2 regions of the Pseudarthrobacter sp. 05T312 genome follow, and region 1 is predicted to be linked to the other one. Evidence: riboswitches for the same ligand, from Rfam matches in the RefSeq annotation. Region 1 holds a riboswitch; the other holds the start of a gene.
The links. A riboswitch is a leader RNA that binds a small molecule or an ion and turns the genes downstream of it on or off. The one in region 1 is predicted to bind glycine.
Positions count from the first base shown of each region.

Region 2: it holds a riboswitch for glycine, as region 1 does, so the genes downstream of both, gcvP (aminomethyl-transferring glycine dehydrogenase) here and AC1DIP_RS21880 (methylenetetrahydrofolate reductase) in region 1, are expected to answer to the same signal.

Region 1 is NZ_JBFTLY010000028.1:7,733-11,136, reverse strand. It holds gene AC1DIP_RS21885 (hypothetical protein) at 1-352, opposite strand, end outside; gene AC1DIP_RS21880 (methylenetetrahydrofolate reductase) at 475-1,311, opposite strand; glycine riboswitch at 1,344-1,442, opposite strand; gene purU (formyltetrahydrofolate deformylase) at 1,535-2,461, opposite strand; gene cycA (D-serine/D-alanine/glycine transporter) at 2,458-3,404, opposite strand, start outside.
Region 2 is NZ_JBFTLY010000026.1:30,187-33,590, forward strand. It holds gene AC1DIP_RS21630 (MFS transporter) at 1-326, opposite strand, end outside; gene AC1DIP_RS21635 (TetR family transcriptional regulator) at 409-945, shown strand; glycine riboswitch at 1,041-1,138, shown strand; gene gcvP (aminomethyl-transferring glycine dehydrogenase) at 1,331-3,404, shown strand, end outside.

The DNA of each region.
Region 1 (3,404 bases):
TCGCATAGAGGGCTGTCGCCTCCAGGAAGCCAACCGTCGCGGCCGCGGAAAGTCCCAGCGACGCGACGGTGCCCACACCCGGGACGACGGCGGTGGCGCCCACCAGGGCACCCCCGCCGGCCACCGCCCGCAGGTAGTCCCGCTCCGCGATGTCCGCCAGCTGTGCTGCGGTGGCCCGTGGATGCTTCTTCTGGAGCCGGCGGATATAGCCCACCACCAAGGGCCGCTGGACCTGCACTGCCTTCAGGAGCATATTGTGGACGCCGGGCTTGGGTTTGCCGTCGGCATCGAACATTGCGTTATGGGCGGTTTCCTGTGCGATTCGTACTGCGGGATTGCTGCGCCTGGCCATGGTCACCTTCATTCAAATCGACCTGCAGCGGGTGGGCTGCCGTGCTTATCCATCCTATGTGGACAAACACTAAGCATGCTGAACTTTGCGGGCGGCACATTGTTCTTCCCTGCCGCTTGTCCCTAGCTGCCGGCGCCCGCCAGGTTGTTGAACGTGTACAGGTGCACACCCTCCACAGCCCCGCCGCCCTCCAGCTCCGCCATGATCGCCTGCGGTGAGTAGAGGCCGTCCTTGAGCAGGCGGCGGCCGAGCGGGCCCCTGCGATTCAGGAATTTGAGGGACGGTCCCACACCGATTTTCAGTGCGGCGCGGATGAGCTGCGCCCGGGGAACGGCGCCGGGAACTCCGGCCCAGACAAGGAGCCTCACCCCTTCCCGGCGCAGCGTTTCGGCGTACCACTGGATGCGTTGGGCTGAGAAGCACAGCTGCGTCACCACGGACGAGGCCAGGTGCTGCTTTTCCAGCAGGGCATCAAGCATGTGCAGTTCGCTGTGGCCGGGATGGGCTTCCGGGTAGCCCGCCACGCCGGCCCGGATGGTGCCGCCGGACAGCTCGGCGAGGTCCGCCAGCAGCGGAAGGCTGCTGTCGTAGGGTCCGGCCGGTTCCCCAGCGTCACCGCCGACGGCGAACACTTCGGTAATGCCGGCATCGTGGCAGTTCCGGACCACACCGGCCAGCTGGCCACGGCTTTCGATACTCCGTGCGGCCAGATGCGGGACAACCTCGAAGCCGAGGTAGGCAAGCTCGATGGCTGTCCGGATGGTGGGGCCCACACCCTGGCGCGGCAGGCAGGTCACCGTCAGGGCCGTGCCGGCTGGTACGTGTGCCTGGACAAGGGCGGCAAGGTCCTCGGTGGGTCTGACCTGCATGCGGATTGGCAGCGCAGCCCCGGAACCGGAGGCCTGTCCTTCCACGGGAATCGGTGCTGCGGCTGATGCCATGAAGGATTGAATCGTCATGAGGAACTCCAGGTTTGGCCGGCCACGGGTGGCTCGGCATGGGGTACATGGGCCTGAGAGATTCCTGGGGAGGATTTGCTCCTACGGCGCCTGCCCGGTGATGGCCGGGAGAACTCTCCCGCCACAGCTCGAAAGGCTTATTGAAATGTGGTGCCACGGCTGCCGGCGCCTGCCCCTCCGATTGGAGGGAGTGCGGGCGCCGGCAGCGTGGACGGGCCTGCAGCTAGCGGAGGATGACCGTCCGGTTGCCGGAGAGGACTATCCGCCCCTCAGCGTGCCAGCGGACGGCATTCGTGAGCGCCTTGCATTCGGCGTCGCGGCCAACCGCAACCAGGTCCGAAGCGGAATACGTGTGGTCCACTTCGATGACCTGCTGCGAAATGATCGGCCCTTCGTCCAGTTCCGAGTTGATGTAATGGGCAGTGGCACCCACCGTCTTGACACCCCGTTCATAGGCCTGGTGGTACGGCTTTGCCCCCTTGAAGCTGGGCAGGAACGAATGGTGGATGTTGATGGCCTTGCCGCTAAGGCGCGTAGTGGCTTCATCGCTGAGCACCTGCATGTAGCGGGCCAGCACCACCAGTTCAACGGCGTACTGGTCCACCAGCTCCAGCAGGCGATCCTCGGCTTCCGCCTTGGTGTCCGGCGTGACCGGGATGTGGTGGAACGGAACACCGTGCCAGGCGGCCAGGGGTTCCAGGTCCGGGTGGTTGGACACCACGGCGGCAATCCGGACGGGCAACTCACCGCTGCGGGCGCGGAACAGGAGGTCGTTGAGGCAGTGGTCGTACTTGGACACCATCACCAGGATGGGCTGCTTGCGGCCGTGGCGTTCCAGGCGCCAATCCATCTGCCATTCCTGGGCCACCTGTTCAAAACCGGCCCGGAGGAGGTCGAGTTCCACCTCCACCTGTGAGGTGACGTGGACGCGCATGAAGAACCGGCCGCTTGCCCTGTCGCCAAACTGTTTGATGTCCACGATGTAGCATTCCTGCTCCAGCAGGTACGCCGCCACCGCCTGGACAATGCCAAGGGCATCCGGGCAATGGAACGTCAGCACGAATTCGTTGCCCGTTTCCGGCACCAGGGACTGGAGCTGCCCGGCCGCGGCCGTGCCGGCCTGCGACGTGCGGGCTTCCGTGCCGATCACCGCTTGACCCGCTCTTCCCCCGCTTCTGCGGCGGCACCCGGACGGACAGCCTTGCCGGATGCGGCGTCGGTGAAGTCCTGGTCAGCCTGCAGTTCAGCCTGGAACGTGGCAAAACGGGCCTGGTGTGCGGGCCGGCGGCGGAGGATGAACCACGCAGCGCCCAGCAGGATGAACCAGACCGGGGTGACCAGCAGGGCCACCAGGGTGTCCGGCTGGGTGGTGAGGGTCCAGATCACGAAGCCGAAGAAGGCGAAGACCACCCAGACCATGGCAACACCGCCGGGCATCTTGAACTTCGATGCTTCATGCAGGTGCGGCCGGCGGCGGCGGAAGGCGATGTAGCTGGCCAGGATGATCGACCAGACAAAGACAAAGCAGACGGCGGAGACGGTGGTCACCATGTCGAAGGCCTTGCCCACGTCCTGGCCCGCATACATGAGGACGACGCCGGACAGCAGCAGCACGCAGGAGAGGAACAGTGCGTTCTGGGGCACCTGCCGGCGGGACAGTTTGCCAAAGACGTCCGGAGCGTCGCCTTCCTGGGCAAGGCCAAAGACCATACGCGAGGTGGAGTAGATGCCGGAGTTGGCGGAGGACATTGCGGAGCTCAGCACCACGAGGTTGACCACGGTGGCCGCGGCACCCAGGCCCGCCAGGGAAAACATGGCGATGAACGGGCTGTGGCCTGCCCTGAACTCGGTCCAGGGGGTGACAGCCATCAGGATGATGAGGGCACCTACGTAGAAGAGCAGCACGCGGATGGGGATGGAGTTGATGGCCTTGGGCAGGTTCCGCTCAGGGTTCTTGGCCTCGGCGGCGGTGGTGCCCACCAGTTCGATGCCCACGAAGGCGAAGACGGCGATCTGGAAGCCGGCCACGAAGCCCATGAACTCGTTCGGGAAGAATCCGCCGTGGCTCCACAGGTTGGTGAAGGTGGCAGGGC
Region 2 (3,404 bases), on a different contig from region 1:
AAGGCCGTGGCGGCGGACAGTCCGGCGAAGCCCAGGCTGCCGATGACCAGCAGGCGCCGCCGCCCGATCCGGTCGCCGAGGCTGCCCATCGACACCAACAGGCCGGCCAGGACCAGCGGATAGGCGTCAACGATCCACAGCAGTTGCACGCCGCCGGGTTCCAGGGCCTGGGAGATGGCGGGAAGTGCGAAGGTCAGTGCCGTGTTGTCCACCGCCACCAGCAGGACGGGAAACATCAGCAGGCCGAGCGCAAGCCAGTCGCGCCATGGGCGGCGTGTGGGGGTGCCGTCCCCGTGGACTGCTGTGGGGCTGATGGAGGTCGTCATTCCATAACTGTACCGTCTGGACGGTATAGTTTGAAACTGGCATATTCCCGATTCGGACCCGCCTGAGGGCATGATGGGAGGCATGCCCCGAAAGCCTGTCGCCCGTGATGCGGTCCTCGACGCCTTCGAGTCCCTGCTGATCGACGTGGGGGAGCGCGCCGCCACCCTTGACGCCGTGGCCCGCAAGGCCGGCGTGTCCAAGGGCGGCCTGCTCTACCACTTTCCCAACAAGGAAGCATTGATTGCCGTGCTGCTGGACCGGTTGGAGGGCCTGGCCCGGGCAGACGCCGACGCGATGGCTTCGGCCGATGAAGGGGCTGCGGCCTACTTCATCCGTTCTTCGGTGTGGGCAGACACTCCGCTGGACCGTGTCATCGTGGCGGCCACCCGCCTGGCGGAGGTGGCGCATGAAGAGACGCGGCGCCGGTTCGCCGCCATCCAGCGACGGTGGCTGGATGAGATTGCGGCGGATGTTGGACCCGGCCTGGCCAAGGCTGTCCTGTACATGGGGGACGGGCTGTACTTCAACGCCATGCTGTCCGTGGGGCCTGCCCCGGAGGCGGGCGCCGGTTCCGATGTGGAGGAGCTCCTGGCCGCCCTGGAGCGGCTCCGCAGGTAGCCCCGACCATTTGCCCGGAGGGGTTGGGGCGTAGGACAATGGAGAGTTGTGAGGGCTGTCATCGGCCGTCATGATCGCAACAAATGAATAGCCTTTGATCTGCGGCGGGAGAGTCCTGCCCGAAGCACAGGCAGGCGCCGTAGGAGCAAATCCTCCCCGGGAATCTCACAGGCCCCTGTACCGCCGCGGCGAGGCACCTCTGGAAAGCAGCAGGCAGCTTCCGTTCCCCTGTGAAGGGGCCGGCATGACTGTTGTGCTCACCGACGGTGCAAGCGGTTCCTGCCCAGGCAGGCAACGCGGAAACTCTCAGGTCCAATACAGAGCGGGGAGGGACCCGGATAGCTGTGGCGTACCCTGCGCCGCCTGAACAAAATGGAGTTCCTTCGTGTCGGTTACCCCAGCCCCCACCACTTTCGTCGACCGCCACATTGGTGCACGCCGCCAGGATGACATCGACACCATGCTCAAGGCCGTTGGCTACGGCACGGTCGACGCACTGGTCGATACCGCCGTCCCCAAGGTCATCCGCCAGGAAACCGCACTCCGCCTGCAGGACGCACTCAGTGAAGTTGAGGTGCTTGCAGAACTCCGCCGGCTCGCCGCCAAGAACAAAACGGCCGTGCAGCTGATCGGCCAGGGCTACTACGACACCGTCACGCCTGCAGTGATCCGCCGGAACGTGCTGGAAGCCCCGGCCTGGTACACCGCCTACACGCCGTACCAGCCCGAGATTTCCCAGGGCCGGCTCGAGGCGCTGCTGAACTTCCAGACCATGGTCCAGGACCTGGTGGGCCTGCCCATCGCCAACGCGTCCCTGCTCGATGAAGCCACCGCCGTGGCCGAGGCCGTGCTGCTGATGCGCCGCTCCAACAAGGCCAAGCCTGCAGCGGACGGCAAGACTGTCCTGGACATCGACGTGCTGCCGCAGACCATCGCCATCGTCAAGGGCCGCGCCGAGGCGCTCGGCTTCGAGGTTGAGGTCGCCGACCTGTCCAACGGCCTGCCCGACGGCGACATCAACGGGATCGTGCTCCAGCAGCCCGGCGCCTCCGGCCGGGTCTGGGACCAGTCCGCCACTATTGCGGCGGCGAAGGAACGCGGCGCGCTGGTCACCGTGGCCGCTGACCTGCTGGCCCTGACCCTGATCACCCCTCCGGGCGAGCAGGGCGCCGACATCGCCGTCGGCTCCACCCAGCGCTTCGGGGTCCCGTTGTTCTTCGGTGGCCCGCACGCCGCCTACATGGCTGTCCGCAAGGGCCTGGAGCGGTCGCTGCCCGGCCGCCTGGTGGGGGTGTCCAAGGACGACGCAGGGGTGCCCGCGTACCGCCTGGCGCTGCAGACCCGCGAGCAGCACATCCGCCGCGAAAAGGCCACATCCAACATCTGCACCGCGCAGGCCCTGCTGGCCATCGTCTCCTCGATGTACGCCGTCTACCACGGCCCCGACGGGCTGAAGGCGATCGCGGAAACGACGCACGGCCACGCCCGGGTGCTGGCGGCCTCGCTGGCAGCTGCCGGTGTGGAGGTGCTGCACACGAGCTTCTTCGACACCCTTACCGTCCGCGTCCCCGGACGCGCTGCCGCGCTTGTCGCCGATGCCGAAGCGCGCGGCATCAACCTGCGTTCCATCGACGCCGATACCGTGGGCATCTCGCTCGACGAAACCACGACGGCGGCCATCGTCGCCGACGTCGCGGACGTCTTTGGGGCCTCCGTTGCCGCGGCTGAAGGCTTCGGACTGGAGGCCGCCGTCGGACGTTCCTCCGACTACCTGCAGCACCCGGTGTTCAACACGCACCGGTCTGAAACCCAGCTGCTGCGCTACATCCGGAAGCTGTCGGACCGGGACCTGGCGCTGGACCGCACCATGATCCCGCTGGGCTCGTGCACCATGAAGCTGAATGCCACCGCCGAGATGGAAGCCATCTCCTGGCCGGAGTTCGCCTCCATCCACCCCTTCGCCCCGGACTCCCAGACCGAAGGCTGGCGTGAACTGATTGCCGACCTGGAGGCGGACCTGACCGCGATCACCGGGTACGACCAGGTGTCCATCCAGCCCAATGCCGGATCCCAGGGCGAGCTCGCCGGCCTGCTGGCCATCCGCGGCTACCACCACTCCCGCGGGGAAGAGCAGCGCAACGTCTGCCTCATTCCCGCCTCCGCCCACGGCACCAACGCCGCCTCGGCAGTCCTGGCCGGCATGAAGGTCGTCGTCGTCGCCACCGCAGCGGACGGCACCATCAACCACGATGACCTGACGGCCAAGATCGAGGCCCACAAGGATGTCCTGTCCTGCATCATGATCACGTACCCGTCCACCCACGGCGTCTACGACGGGGACGTCCGTGAGGTCTGCGACGCCGTGCACGCGGCCGGCGGCCAGGTCTACATCGACGGCGCCAACCTGAACGCCCTGGTGGGCCTGGCCCAGCCCGGCAAGTTCGGCGGCGACGTCTCCC